Regions from separate parts of the Paenibacillus sp. KS1 genome, predicted to be linked through region 1. Evidence: riboswitches for the same ligand, from Rfam matches in the RefSeq annotation. Region 1 holds a riboswitch; each other region holds the start of a gene.

The links. Region 1 has a riboswitch for cobalamin ahead of BBG47_RS06335 (S-layer homology domain-containing protein). Riboswitches for the same ligand answer to the same signal wherever they lie in the genome.
Region 2: another riboswitch for cobalamin. It lies ahead of metE (5-methyltetrahydropteroyltriglutamate--homocysteine S-methyltransferase); the one in region 1 lies ahead of BBG47_RS06335 (S-layer homology domain-containing protein).
Region 3: another riboswitch for cobalamin. It lies ahead of BBG47_RS22030 (1-propanol dehydrogenase PduQ); the one in region 1 lies ahead of BBG47_RS06335 (S-layer homology domain-containing protein).

Annotation. Positions count from the first base shown of each region.
Region 1 covers NZ_MAIS01000012.1:67,150-71,557, forward strand. Annotated here, with positions in the region: gene BBG47_RS06325 (hypothetical protein) at 1-264, shown strand, start outside; gene rlmN (dual-specificity RNA methyltransferase RlmN) at 559-1,656, shown strand; cobalamin riboswitch at 1,790-1,982, shown strand; gene BBG47_RS06335 (S-layer homology domain-containing protein) at 2,135-4,408, shown strand, end outside.
Region 2 covers NZ_MAIS01000038.1:14,261-18,668, forward strand. Annotated here, with positions in the region: gene BBG47_RS14400 (heavy metal translocating P-type ATPase) at 1-1,273, shown strand, start outside; gene BBG47_RS14405 (HesB/YadR/YfhF family protein) at 1,464-1,754, shown strand; cobalamin riboswitch at 1,967-2,157, shown strand; gene metE (5-methyltetrahydropteroyltriglutamate--homocysteine S-methyltransferase) at 2,481-4,408, shown strand, end outside.
Region 3 covers NZ_MAIS01000082.1:21,080-25,487, reverse strand. Annotated here, with positions in the region: gene BBG47_RS22045 (ANTAR domain-containing response regulator) at 1-38, opposite strand, end outside; gene BBG47_RS22040 (EutP/PduV family microcompartment system protein) at 116-547, opposite strand; gene BBG47_RS22035 (BMC domain-containing protein) at 560-916, opposite strand; gene BBG47_RS22030 (1-propanol dehydrogenase PduQ) at 1,112-2,254, opposite strand; adenosylcobalamin (AdoCbl) riboswitch at 2,642-2,793, opposite strand; gene BBG47_RS22025 (alpha/beta hydrolase family protein) at 2,906-4,222, opposite strand; gene BBG47_RS22020 (DUF3021 family protein) at 4,364-4,408, opposite strand, start outside.

The sequences.
Region 1 (4,408 bases):
ACAATTGAAGCAAAAACGGGCAAGCTTATATCCATAAATGTTAAGCCTACAACGGATAATCAGAAGCGCAAATCATTGACAAAAGAGCAAGGTGTTGTGATCGCTAAGCCTATCGCGAAGAAATTGTGGGGCGTAGACTTATCTTCCTACGAGGTGAAGGTTAATAAGGACTGGGGCGACTACACGTTTAGCAGCAAGGGCAAGGACTCAATTGTAGCCAAGTTTGATAACTTCGGCAATCTCGTTCGCATGGAACGAAAATAGAATAAATAATATAGAGAGCAGAATGGTTATGTTATATATAATTATGGGTTCTAAATAATAGAAGAGAGGGCGCCACAACTGGCGCCCCTTTTCCATTTAAGCTAATTATATCTGATGGCATTCGACATCCCTTATGAAAACAATCACTTATTGACTATAACGGGAAAGACTCTTGTTATATTTCAGAAGTTCTGGGACAATAATAATCAGATTATAAGAGGAAGTTCAGTGATTTATAGAAGAACTTATAAGCAAGTAAGACAGAATTTTAACGTGTTGAAAAGAGGGCACTAGATGAATAAGCAATCCATCTATGGATTAACATTGGATCAGTTGGCCGCTTGGTTAGAGGAGCGGGGGCATAAGAAGTCACGGGCATCCCAAGTGTGGGATTATCTATATCGTAAGCGGGTCAAGGATTTCGCTGATATGACAGAAGTAAATGAAGCCAGCGTAGCACTGCTGTCTGAACACTTCGTTATTCATACGCTTAGCGAGCATGTGAAGCAGCAATCGGCTGACGGCACAATCAAGTTCTTGTTCAAGCTGCAGGATGGCAACTTGATCGAGACAGTATTGATGAGACACAAATTCGGGCTGTCGGTATGTGTGACGACTCAGGTTGGCTGCAACATCGGCTGCAGCTTTTGTGCGAGCGGACTGCTGGCGAAGAGCCGCGACTTGTCGAGCGGTGAGATTGTGGAGCAAATCATGAAGGTTCAGCACCATTTGGATGCAGTGGGTGAGGGTGATTTAGTCAGCCATATCGTCGTGATGGGTATCGGAGAACCATTCGATAACTTCGAGAATATCGTTGACTTCTTGCGGGTTGTTACCGACCACAAAGGTCTGGCAATTGGAGCGAGACGAATTACGGTTTCGACAAGTGGATTGGCGAATAAGATTAAAGACTTCGCAGATATTAATCTGCGGGTGAACTTGGCCCTATCCTTGCATGCGCCGAATGATGAGCTTCGCACGCGCATTATGAAGATTAACCGCGCGATTCCGATTGCGAAGGTGATGGAGGCGATTCGGTACTTCATCAACACGACGAACCAACGGGTGACACTGGAATATATTTTGCTGAAGGACGTGAACGATCAGCAGGAGCACGCGCTTGAGTTGGTGCAGCTGATTCAAGAGTGGAAGATGCAGGACGAGGTCAATGTGAACTTGATTCCGTACAATCCAGTTGATGAGCACAGCCAGTATCAGCGCAGTGAGCAGGAGTCAATTCGCGGCTTCTATGATGTCATGAAGAAAAATGACATTAGCTGCAGTGTACGGTTGGAGCATGGCACAGATATTGATGCAGCATGCGGACAGCTTCGCAGTAAGCAGATTAAGAAGGAAAGCGGTGCTGGTGCCGATCAGGCAGCTATGAGCTAAAATCAATTTGTAGTTTACAAAAAGCGTACCTACCAATGGGTAGGGCGCTTTTTTTCGTGCTGTCTATGAGAAAGTTCTTTGTCCGTCATGCTAAATTTTGCTACAATAAAACCGCGTATTCTTATCGCAATTACATAGAAATAGTTTATATGGTGCTGTGCATGCGCAGCTTAATAGGGAAGTCGATGCGAGTTCGACGCGGTCCCGCCACTGTAACGCAGAGCTGATAATCAAGGCTTTTATCCACTGTTAACTGAGTTAACGGGAAGGTAGATTGTCGAGCGATGATGCGAAGCCAGGAGACCTGCCATATAAGTGCTCTATATTTCTCACGAGGATGGGAGGGGGATGTTTATTCGTGCTGCTAGTAGGAGATTACTAGTGTATTTGGCTGCACAGAAGTGGTTACCTAACATCTTTCTAACAAGGAAAGGTGTTTTTTTATTGCCTTTATATTGATTTATAAGGAGAGCGGACATTGAAGATTACGAACAGAATGTTGAAGAAGAGCTTGTCTGCATTACTAAGTATCGTATTGTTGTTATCACTTGTACAGCCACAAGTCATAGGAGCGGCTAGTGGGCAGGGCAATACTCAGTTAAATAACATGATTGAACATACGGTTCAATATTATAAGGACTATTATAATGATGCTTCTAATCAAGACGCTGTAAGTGATTCATGGTGGGAGCTTGTTGCTCTGTGGAGTGCGGGTCAAGATTTGCATGATGGGACTTGGAAGTTGCCCGCGTGGGAAAAGAAGGAGCCGAGACGATATCGTCCCCAATCCAATGGAACGGAACAGATACAATACATATTCGGCTTGCTTTCGATGGGGAGAGATCCTGAACATGCTTGGGAAACAAATCGAAACCTGTGGTCAGATTTAGCATCACAGCAAAATCAAACAACAGGATCCTTTGGTGCCGTAAATAAGCATATTTGGTCCATACTTGCACTCAATGCCGGATTGAAGCGGGGACAGGATGTCGGGGTATGGAAGGATGACGCATCTCGACAGAAGGCTCTGAAGTATTTACTCAGTGCCCAGTACGCAGACGGCGGATTCGGACTTGAGGCTACGGGAAGCACAGGTGACACCGATATAACTGGAATGGCCCTGCTGGCATTAGGCCAATATCAAGGAGATAGCGCTGTTGAGCAGGCGATTGAACGTGCAAAGAACTTACTGATGAAGCGTCAGTTGAACAGTGCAGGATTCGCTTCTGAAAGTGAGGGTATCGTCGGGGACGAGAATTCGAATAGCTTATCTACTTCCGTATCCGGCTTAATCGCTTCAGGTGAAGATGTATTTGGCTCTAGATGGACGAAGAATGGGAAAACGTTTTTGGATGCGTATTCTCAATTTCAGAAGGCTGACGGTTCATTTGCTTGGCTAGTTAAGGACACTGATGGTAATGGCATGGCAACACAGCAGGCGCTTACTGCCTTGTTGGATATTCAAAGCGGCGAATCCGTATGGTCGCGTATTGCTGATGCGAAGCCGCTACAGAATTATCGTTCAAGCATCTTGACTACCTCTCAAATTGATAATGGCGCGGTAGATCCGGAAGTTGAGATTACACTGTCTGGCGATTTATTTAGAGTCGAGTCTACTAAAGCTGACAGCTGGTCTATCGATGTAGGAACGACTGGACTAAAGCTGAAGGAAATCTCCAAGCTGAGTAATGAAAAAGTAAAAATATCATTCAGTGGTCGTGCAAAAGCAGGCACTGTTGCGATACAGTCCTTGGCAGGAACGACTGCAGGCATTGTAAGCAGTAACGTAGTCAGTATTCGCATAGAGGCACCTAAACCGGTTGGTTTAGTTACTTTATCCGTGGAGAGACGCACCTTAAACGAGCCAGATATTCTAGTGCCAACTGCCGTACCGATCTATGAAGGAGAGACAGCCTTTTCCATCCTTAAGAAAGTGCTGGAGGAACAGGGGATCGAATTAGAGTTCCAAGGGAAAGGTGCTTCTGTATATGTAGAAAGTATCGATGACCTTTGGGAAAAGGATCATGGGGATGGAAGCGGATGGGTATATACCGTAAATGGAGTCGCACCGAAGTCTAGCGCAGGAGCATACCCATTAAAGGATGGAGATATTCTCCGTTGGCAATATACAAAGAACTTAGGCAAGGATATTGAGGATCAAGACAAGCCTAATCAACCGAACGACAAGGTGATTCAAGTCGATGAGAAGGAACAGAGAGTTGAAATAGGCTCTCCACAAGATGAATTGTCATCCAACAAGACAATACTTGTGTTTCCGAAACAAGAATTGCCACATGTTACTTCGGTAACGAGTAGTACATATCTTGAAATTGAATCGAATACTGTTGTCATTTCTCCGGCTTGGGACAAAAAACTGGAACTTCCTCATAGTGGGGATGCAAATAATGAGGCGCTTCTTGCAAAAGTGAACGAAGTTCTATCTCATGTGAAGAAGGAGACAGAGAACATTGATCTGCGTGTCAAACTAGGCGGAGATCAAGATATTCAATTCAATCAGCATGTAACGCTAGTGTTAAAGGGTCAGGGAGATAATGAAGCAGGATATTTGGATGCCAGTGGGACTTTTACTGCTATACAAAAATACGATGATGCATCTGTTCGTAATGATGATGCCTACTCCTATGGAGAACAAGGCGAACTCGTAATCAAGACAAGGCATTTTTCTGAATTTGTCACTTATATAACGAAAGCCAAGGAAGGTAACGGAGGAACCGAAGTACCCGGCGGAGAT
Region 2 (4,408 bases), on a different contig from region 1:
CGGCTCCGAGACGGCCCTCTCGCAAATTATTAAAATCGTTGAGGAGGCGCAGGGCTCCAAGGCTCCGATTCAGCGGATCGCTGATAAAATATCAGGCATCTTCGTGCCGATAGTCGTTGGGATTGCGGTGCTTGTATTCTTAATTTGGTATTTCGCTGTTGAACCAGGCAACTTCGGTGTAGCCTTGTCTCGAACCATTGCCGTACTCGTAATTGCTTGCCCGTGTGCGCTCGGCTTGGCAACGCCAACGTCGATTATGGCGGGAACCGGACGTGCTGCAGAATATGGTGTACTATTCCGTGGCGGCGAGCATCTGGAAGGCGCCTATCGGGTGCAGACGGTTGTGCTCGACAAGACAGGAACCGTAACAGAAGGGGCTCCTTCGCTTACAGATGTTGTATTGCATGATGGGAATGAAGTCGAGAAGACAGAACTCTTGACCTTACTGGCATCTGCTGAGAAGCAATCCGAGCATCCATTGGCACAGGCGATTGTGAAGGGATTGTCGGAGCAAGGGATCAGTACGGTCGAACCGGATTCATTTCGAGCTGAACCTGGATATGGAATAGCGGCTGAGGTGAATGGGCATCAGATCATTGTCGGCACACGCAGATGGATGGAGAAGAACGGGGTAGCAAGCGCAGGTGCGGAGGAAGCATTGCAAGACATGGAGCAGGCAGGCAAGACGGCAATGCTTATCGCGGTTGATGGCAGCTGGAAAGGCATAGTTGCCGTTGCCGATCAAGTGAAGGCTTCTTCGAAGAAGGCCATCGAGCGGCTGCATCAAATGGGGATACGCGTTGTTATGATGACAGGAGACAACACCCGTACGGCCAGAGCAATCGCGTCACAAGTAGGGATTGATGATGTATTTGCAGAGGTGCTGCCTGAACAGAAGGCACAGCATGTGCGCGAGCTGCAGCAGAGAGGCAGTGTCGTCGCCATGGTAGGCGATGGAATTAATGATGCGCCAGCTCTGGCAGCAGCGGACATTGGGTTCGCGATCGGTACAGGTACGGATGTAGCAATGGAGACGGCAGGCGTAACCTTAATGCGTGGCGACTTGAACGGCATTGCGGATGCGATGGAGATGAGCCGCCGTACCATGCGCAACATTAAGCAGAACTTGTTCTGGGCACTTGTATACAATACGATTGGTATCCCGATTGCAGCAATCGGATTGCTTGCCCCATGGCTTGCAGGAGCGGCTATGGCCTTCAGCTCGGTATCCGTTGTACTGAATGCACTGCGGCTTCAACGCATCAAGCTGTAGCCTGACAGAATTTCACGGTAGAGATCGTGATGTTCCTAAACAGAAGGAAGCATATAATCATATCGCTGAACGTATTATGCGGTAATGATGATGCGGATCATTGACGAACTGTCAACTTTGGTGTTAACAAAAGTGGCGGCCACATGGTATGATCAAATCGGATGAAAGGTATGATTAAGGAGGTCTGAACATGCAATTACGCGTTACAGCGAAGGCAGTCGAGCGTTTTTTGGCTGATTGGGGATTCACAGCAGGAGACTCAGTACGCATATTCGTCCGCTACAGCGGATTCAGTGCTTCAGGACCTTATTCATTCGGCATCATGAAAGACAGTCCGCAATATCCAGCAGTGACGGAAGTTGTGAACGGCATTACGTTCTTTATGGAGCAAAATGATGTATGGTTCTTGGATAATCGTGAATTGACGCTAGATGAGAAAGGCGAAGATATTGTCTTTCTGCATGAAGGAATGGTCATCTAGCGCATCAACCCGTAATCATCAATAGGCGAGCCGAGAGGCTCGCCTATTGTGCATGGATAGACGCCTAGTGAATCGGAGTTTAATGAAGATAAGGTCACAGCTCCGGTATTTGTTTATTTTGGTTAGAGATGAGAAAAAATCCTTGTCATTCGTTCTGGTTAGATATATAATCGTTCTCAATTGGGGGAAGCGTGACTGCGACTTTCAATGCAATTGAATATGAGGAAACAGGTGCTTTGGGTAACGTCGAAGCTTAATAGGGAAGCCGGTTGGAAATCCGGCGCGGTCCCGCCACTGTGACAGTTGAGGTATTGCGAGAGAGCCACTGGTCGTAATCGATCGGGAAGGCTGCAAAGGCCAATGAAGCTGAAGCCAGGAGACCTGCCTGTTTTGACAACACTGTTCGTACCTACGGGAGATAGGGAAGTGTTCGTAAGCATGGATATCGGTTTTCGATTCCTCTTAGCATGAGGGTAGTATGCTAATGAGACGGAAGGATCGATTTATTCCACTATGACTTCATGGACGTTTACGAGACATTTCTGTTGTTGGACAGGAATGTCTTTTTTGCATATTGGGATGCAATGAAAATTTCTGAAGTCTGAGTGATAAAGTCACATATGGTGGGGTAGAGCGTTCAACTGCAATCTTAATTCCGTGTTAAGCGATAGAAATTGTACAACTATATCCCGTACGGCAAATTGACTCATGGAGAGGGGCAGTATGATGACCGTTCATTCAATCAAGACAAGCACAGCAGGTTACCCTCGGATCGGATACGACCGGGAATGGAAGAAGGTATTGGAGCAATATTGGGCTGGGAACAGTTCTGTTCAGCAGCTGGAAGAAGAATTGGCGCGCATCAATGATGTTCGGCTGAAGACGATGCAGGACGCTGGCATTGACCTGATTCCAGTAAATGATTACTCCTGGTATGATCATGTGCTTGATATGACAGCCACATTCGGATTGATACCGTCACGGTTTGCATATGACGGTGGAGAAGTGAACGCAGATTTGCTGTTCGCCTTGGCTCGCGGTACACAGGATGCGGTAGCTTGCGAGATGACGAAGTGGTTTAATACGAACTATCACTACATTGTGCCGGAATGGGAAGGCAAGGCGCCGCAATTGACGGTCAATCGCCCGTTGCAAGCCTATCGCCAAGCGAAGCAGATTCATGGCATTGAAGGTAAGCCAGTCATCATCGGGCCATATACTTATGTCCGCTTTATTAAAGGGATTAAACCGGAAGAGCGCCTGAACGTTCTTCGCCAATTCGTAGGGGTATACGGACAGTTGCTTAGCGAGTTGGAGGGTGAAGGTGTGCAGGCTGTGCAATTGGATGAACCTGCATTCGTGCTGGAAATGCCAAGCGAGCATTGGGCTGCTGTGAAGGAAGTCTATGCCGAATTGCGCAAGGCAGCACCAAGCTTATCATTATGGGTTCAGACCTACTTCGATGCGGTGTCCGACTACGAAGCGTTCGTGTCGCTTCCGGTGGATACGCTCGGATTAGACTTTGTTCATGATAGAGGGAGAAATGAAGCAGCGCTTCGTCAATTCGGATTCCCTGCGCAGAAGCAGCTTGCTGTCGGCATTATTGATGGCCGCAATATTTGGCGTACGGACTTAGCGGCTGCTGCAGTATGGCTGGAGTCTGTGGAAGGGATTGTACCGAAGGAACGCTGGATTATTCAGCCATCATGCAGCCTGCTTCATGTACCACTCACGGCGGCGCGGGAAACTGAGCTGTCAGCACCAGTGCGCGAGGCATTGGCGTTCGCGGATGAGAAGCTGGAGGAGACTGCCCTACTTGCTCGTCACTTCGCAAGCCCGAGTGAAGAGACGCGTGCAGCATTAGCAGAGAGCGGTGCTCGTGTTCAAGCATGGCGGACAGAACCATTAAGACAGCGTCCACAAGTCGTTCAGGCGTTGGAAGAACTGCTTCGTGCAGAAAAGGAAAAAGGAATTGAACGTCTTCCATTCGAGGAACGCAAGGAGCTTCAACGCAAGCGCTGGCCATCGCTGCCGCTCCTGCCGACCACAACGATTGGCAGTATGCCGCAAACTGCGGATATCCGGCGCGCACGCCTTCGCTTCCGCAAGGGAGAATGGGATGCGAAGACGTATGAAACCTATTTGGAAGAAGAAATGACACGCTGGATTTGCATTCAGGAAGAGATCGGCATTGACGTGCTGGTACATGGTGAATTCGAACGCACGGACATGGTCGAATACTTTGGCGAGAAGCTGGACGGGTTCGCGTTCACGAAGTTCGGCTGGGTACAATCCTATGGCTCGCGCTGTGTAAAACCACCGGTTCTGTACGGAGATGTGGCGTTCACAGAGCCGATGACGGTGAAGGAAACGGCATTTGCGCAGTCCTTGACGTCTCAGCCGGTTAAGGGGATGCTTACGGGCCCGGTTACGATCTTGAACTGGTCGTTCGTACGTGACGACATTCCTCGTGAGCAGGCGGCATTCCAGCTGGCGTACGCGCTTCGTCAAGAGATTGCAGCACTGGAGACTGCAGGTATTGGCATGATCCAGGTCGATGAGCCTGCGGTGAAGGAAGGTATGCCGCTTAAGGCGGAGGACGCTGTCTATTATACGGATTGGGCAGTGCTTGCTTTCCGGCTTGCAACATGCGG
Region 3 (4,408 bases), on a different contig from region 1:
ATAGGTTCGTCGTCGACTATTACAATTTTTCCATTCATGTGTCATGCACCTCATTGTCTGCCGTTATTTGCTTGTCTATTGGTATTGCGCCTCTTGTAATAATAGAATCAGCCGTTTACGCTTCCAAGTATTGCTGAAGCGCCTCCACTCCCACATTCTCTATCGTCGAGACTTCAAATATCTGTTCCACACCAGCCGCCTGCAGATGAGCTCTCGCTTGTGCGATTTGCTCCTGCGACTCGGCCAGTTCCACCTTCGTCACCACGCCGATGACCGGCTTGGCGAATACAGTTGCGAAGGCCGGTGGGAAGTAGCTATCTTCCTTCGTGCAATCTTGCACAAGCCCGATTACGTCAGCATCTACGCTGGTTACGAGCAGCATCTTGTATAAATATCGGTTCTCGATGCACTCGCCCGGCGTATCGATCGCTTGGTCGAAGCTTTCAATCGCTTGCGTCTTTTTATAGGCAATTTCTTGACCGTGCAGCCATTGGCACAGTGTCGTCTTGCCAGAACCGGTACTTCCGGCGAAAATAATTTTTCTCATCAGCTTCTTCACCTACGTTCTCGTTATGTTCGCAGCAGTTGAGAAGCCTAAAATATTTTGAAGTCCAAACAGCACTTCACTTATAGCAGATTCGACAGAGGATACATCGCCTGTAATGACGAGTGATCCGCTGAAGCGATCGACGAAGCCGATCTGTACGCCAGCCGCCTTCGTCGCGATATCCGCTGCAATAATGGAAGCCTCGCTTGGTGTTATCGTCATGACTCCGATTGAATCATGTGCGTCATTCCCTAATCCCAGCTTCTTATAGATATCAGGGTTCGGATTCGCGATAATATGAGCCAGCGTGACCTGTTTACCAGGCACGTACTCTTGGATAACGCGTTGTTTCTCAGTGTGTTGCTCCATACCATCATCTCACTCTCATGTCAGAAACACGTGAAATTGCTGTAAAAAAACATAAAAGCCCCTTAAAAGTTCACACAGGAATTTTAAGAAGCCTCTTTGCTTGGTTTTGTATGCAACACGCCGTTGTGTTACCTTTACTATATTTTAATACTGCAAACGTTGTCAATACACATTCAGACAAAATTCGACGCAAACCTACGATTGAAACATTTTGTTCAAAATTTCAGCCACATCTCCAGTTGTTGGTACACGAGGATTCGTCGCTGTGCAGCCGTCTTTCAACGCACCTTCAGCAATCGACTCTCTCATTTCGTCCAGCAGCGCCTTCTCAATTCCGCATTCCTTCAGCGTCTGCGACATCTGCAATTGCTTCTGCAGCTGCTTGATAGCTTGCACCAAGCTGCGTACACCGCTCTTCGGATTCGGTGCGGATAGACCCAAGCTTTTCGCGATTTCTGCATAGCGAACCGCTGAAGCTGTGCTCTCTTCCCTGCCATAGCCTGGCTTATAATTCGCATTGAATTCAATAACATGCGGGAGCAGCATCGCATTCATGCGGCCATGCGCAATTTTGAATTTGGCTCCAGCGACATGCGCAATGCCATGGTTAAGCCCCAGCGAAGTAATATTAAATGCCATGCCCGCAATACAGGAGGCATTATGCATCTTCTCACGTGCTTCTAAATCTCCACCATCCTTATATGCACGTGGCAAGTAAGCAAACACCAGCTTAATTGCCTTCTCGGCAAGCGCATCGGATATATCATTCGCTTTTGTAGACACATAAGCTTCAATCGCATGCGTCAATACATCCATTCCAGTATCTGCCGTAATGAAGTCCGGCACACTCTTAACCAGCTCCGGATCCAATATCGCCTCTTGCGGCAGCATATCATCGGATACGAGTGGGTATTTAATGTTCTTCTGTTTGTCGCTGATTACCGAAAATGATGTCACCTCGGAGCCCGTCCCGCTTGTCGTCGGGATTGCCACGAATGGAATCTCCTGCTGGTTCAGAAGCTTCTGCGCAAACAGCTTCATCGCCTTAGCCGCATCAATGGCAGACCCGCCGCCAATTGCAATGATTAAATCTGTGTTGAACGCACCCAATGCCTCAACACCTTCGGTTACGATTTCAACAGGAGGATCAGGTACGATATTGCTGAAAATATATTGCTCATTGCTCTCATGCAGCCGATCGAATACCATGTTGATCATCCCTGACTTGACCATGAATGGATCGGTAACGATGAAAATCCGCTTATTACGCCATTCCATCAGACGATCCAGCGCGCCATGCCCCATATAGAGATCGGCTTTGATCGAAAGTTTATCCACGTAAAGCACCTCCAACGAGTAGTTGCAACAAAAAAAGAGGCCTCTCAAAGGGATGGATCCCTTCAAAAAGCCTCTTTGCTTGTTATGTCGTGTGCACGCCATTGTGCAACTTATCATTCAATTATCATCTATACTGTACATCGTAACGCAAACAGGCGTCAACCTCAATATAATCGAGTTCATCATTACGACAAATCTGTATAAGAAAAAAGGTGGGACATGCACATCATTGTGCATTTGGTTCTTCTTCGTTGAAAAACGTCCCGCTTGCCCAGCTTGTACATCTTTGTATTTTCGGCGGCGACCACCAGGCTGACTCGACTGCGTTGTCGACAGCCTCCAAGAAAATATAAAAAAGCCTAGCGAGGCGCAATCGTCACTAGACTTGTAAACCAGTCACTTTCGCCTCGAAATGACTGGCCTGGCAAAGTTACTAGACAAAAGACCTGACTTAAGACCGAGCATTCGGCCTATCACAGTGGCGGGACCGCGTTGGATTTGCACCAAACTTCCATCGTCTATAACTTCTTCTATTGTGCATGACGTGAATGGGTCATCCATTCGACAATTATTATAGCACAAACAATCTGTAACGCAATATGAAAAAAAGATAAAAGTTGAGGATCGAAATAGTTAAGAGTGATTTGCCCGTCAATATGTCCCGGCAGATGTGAAGCTGCCCTGCCCTTTGAGATAGCAATCGAAAAACTGTACTAGAATATGATTCATCGTTTCAAGACAGTAATAGGGATCAATCTCCGCCACCCTGCCGCCCTGCAGCATATTGGATATTAGCGGGGAAATGAGAGACAGGTCGGTAAGACTCATATGCTCCGCTCCTTGGAAATGGACGGTATGCACGACTTTACCGTTTTTATCAATAACCTTGTTAGCTGCATAAGGGGATTTGCTGTTGTGCTGTAGGAGCTGTACCCACACACCGTCAGAATAGATATTAAGAAGTGGAGTCGTATAGGGCTGGTTGCTTGCCGCAAAATCATCGGTCTCCTTGTTGTATATGAGCTCGCCAAACATTGGGGCATCGATATTGACAACGGCGCCAACATCATCACGCTCCCTGCCAAGCCTCATGCTTGCCGCTCCACCCATAGAGTGTCCGAACAGACCTATTTTCTGGGTATTCATCAGCTGATACACCTTGTCACTGCTCGTTTTTGCTTTTCCTAAAATCGTATCGATTACAAAATTCATGTCATCCGTACGCAGCTTCATCCATTTTTGAATAAGCCCATAGGTTTGCTCTACCGTATATCTGCCCATGTTGCTGTCAATGACTTCCTGCATAAAATTCCAATCGGTGAATGTTTTGTTTCCGTCATTGGATTCCGTATAATAAGAATGATACGGATGATCGATAGCGCATACTACGTACCCGTGGCTCGCAAGCTCCATATAGGCTGAGATATTGCTTCCTTTGCTGCCGAATGCACCATGAGAGAATACCAACAATGGATAGGTACCGTTTGCATGTTCAGGATACCAAAACTCAACATTGACGTGCCGATTTTCTCCTGTGTCTGTAAATTGTTCGATACGATTTTTATCAACATAGGTATATGATGCGGTTGCGACTTGATACTTCCCCGTAATTGGGGGCAAATGATACTGCGGAAATACGAGAGCAGGAGTTACAGCAATGACGACGAGCATAAACATACCAACTGCATTCCTGATAACGCGGCCGCTTTTATATTCTTTGTGTTCCTCTTTGCTGCGTATGAGCGTCCATACTCCAAGTAGCGCCCAGACAAGCAGCAGCAGTCCAAGTCCCATCCAACGGAAGCTCCACTCAATGACCGAAGCCAATGTGAAAATTAGGAATGCTGCAGAAGCGCCAATCCTTATCAAAGCTTTGATCTTTTTCTGATATGACTTTGTACAAATGCGGAATACTGCAAATGATATCTCACAAACTGCTGCAATAATCAATATGATGTTTCCTATCATCCAAATCCAAGCCTCCTCTGCTTCATTCGTGCAGCATCAGCATACATAACGATTGGTGCAGAGTAAATATGAACGACACTATGCTGTATGAATAACAAAGTAAGCTGTAAAAAAGACGAGGTAAGCTGCTGCCTCCCCGTCTTATTGTTCTTCATCATTTTTTAGTTTTTGTAGCTTCTCATTGAT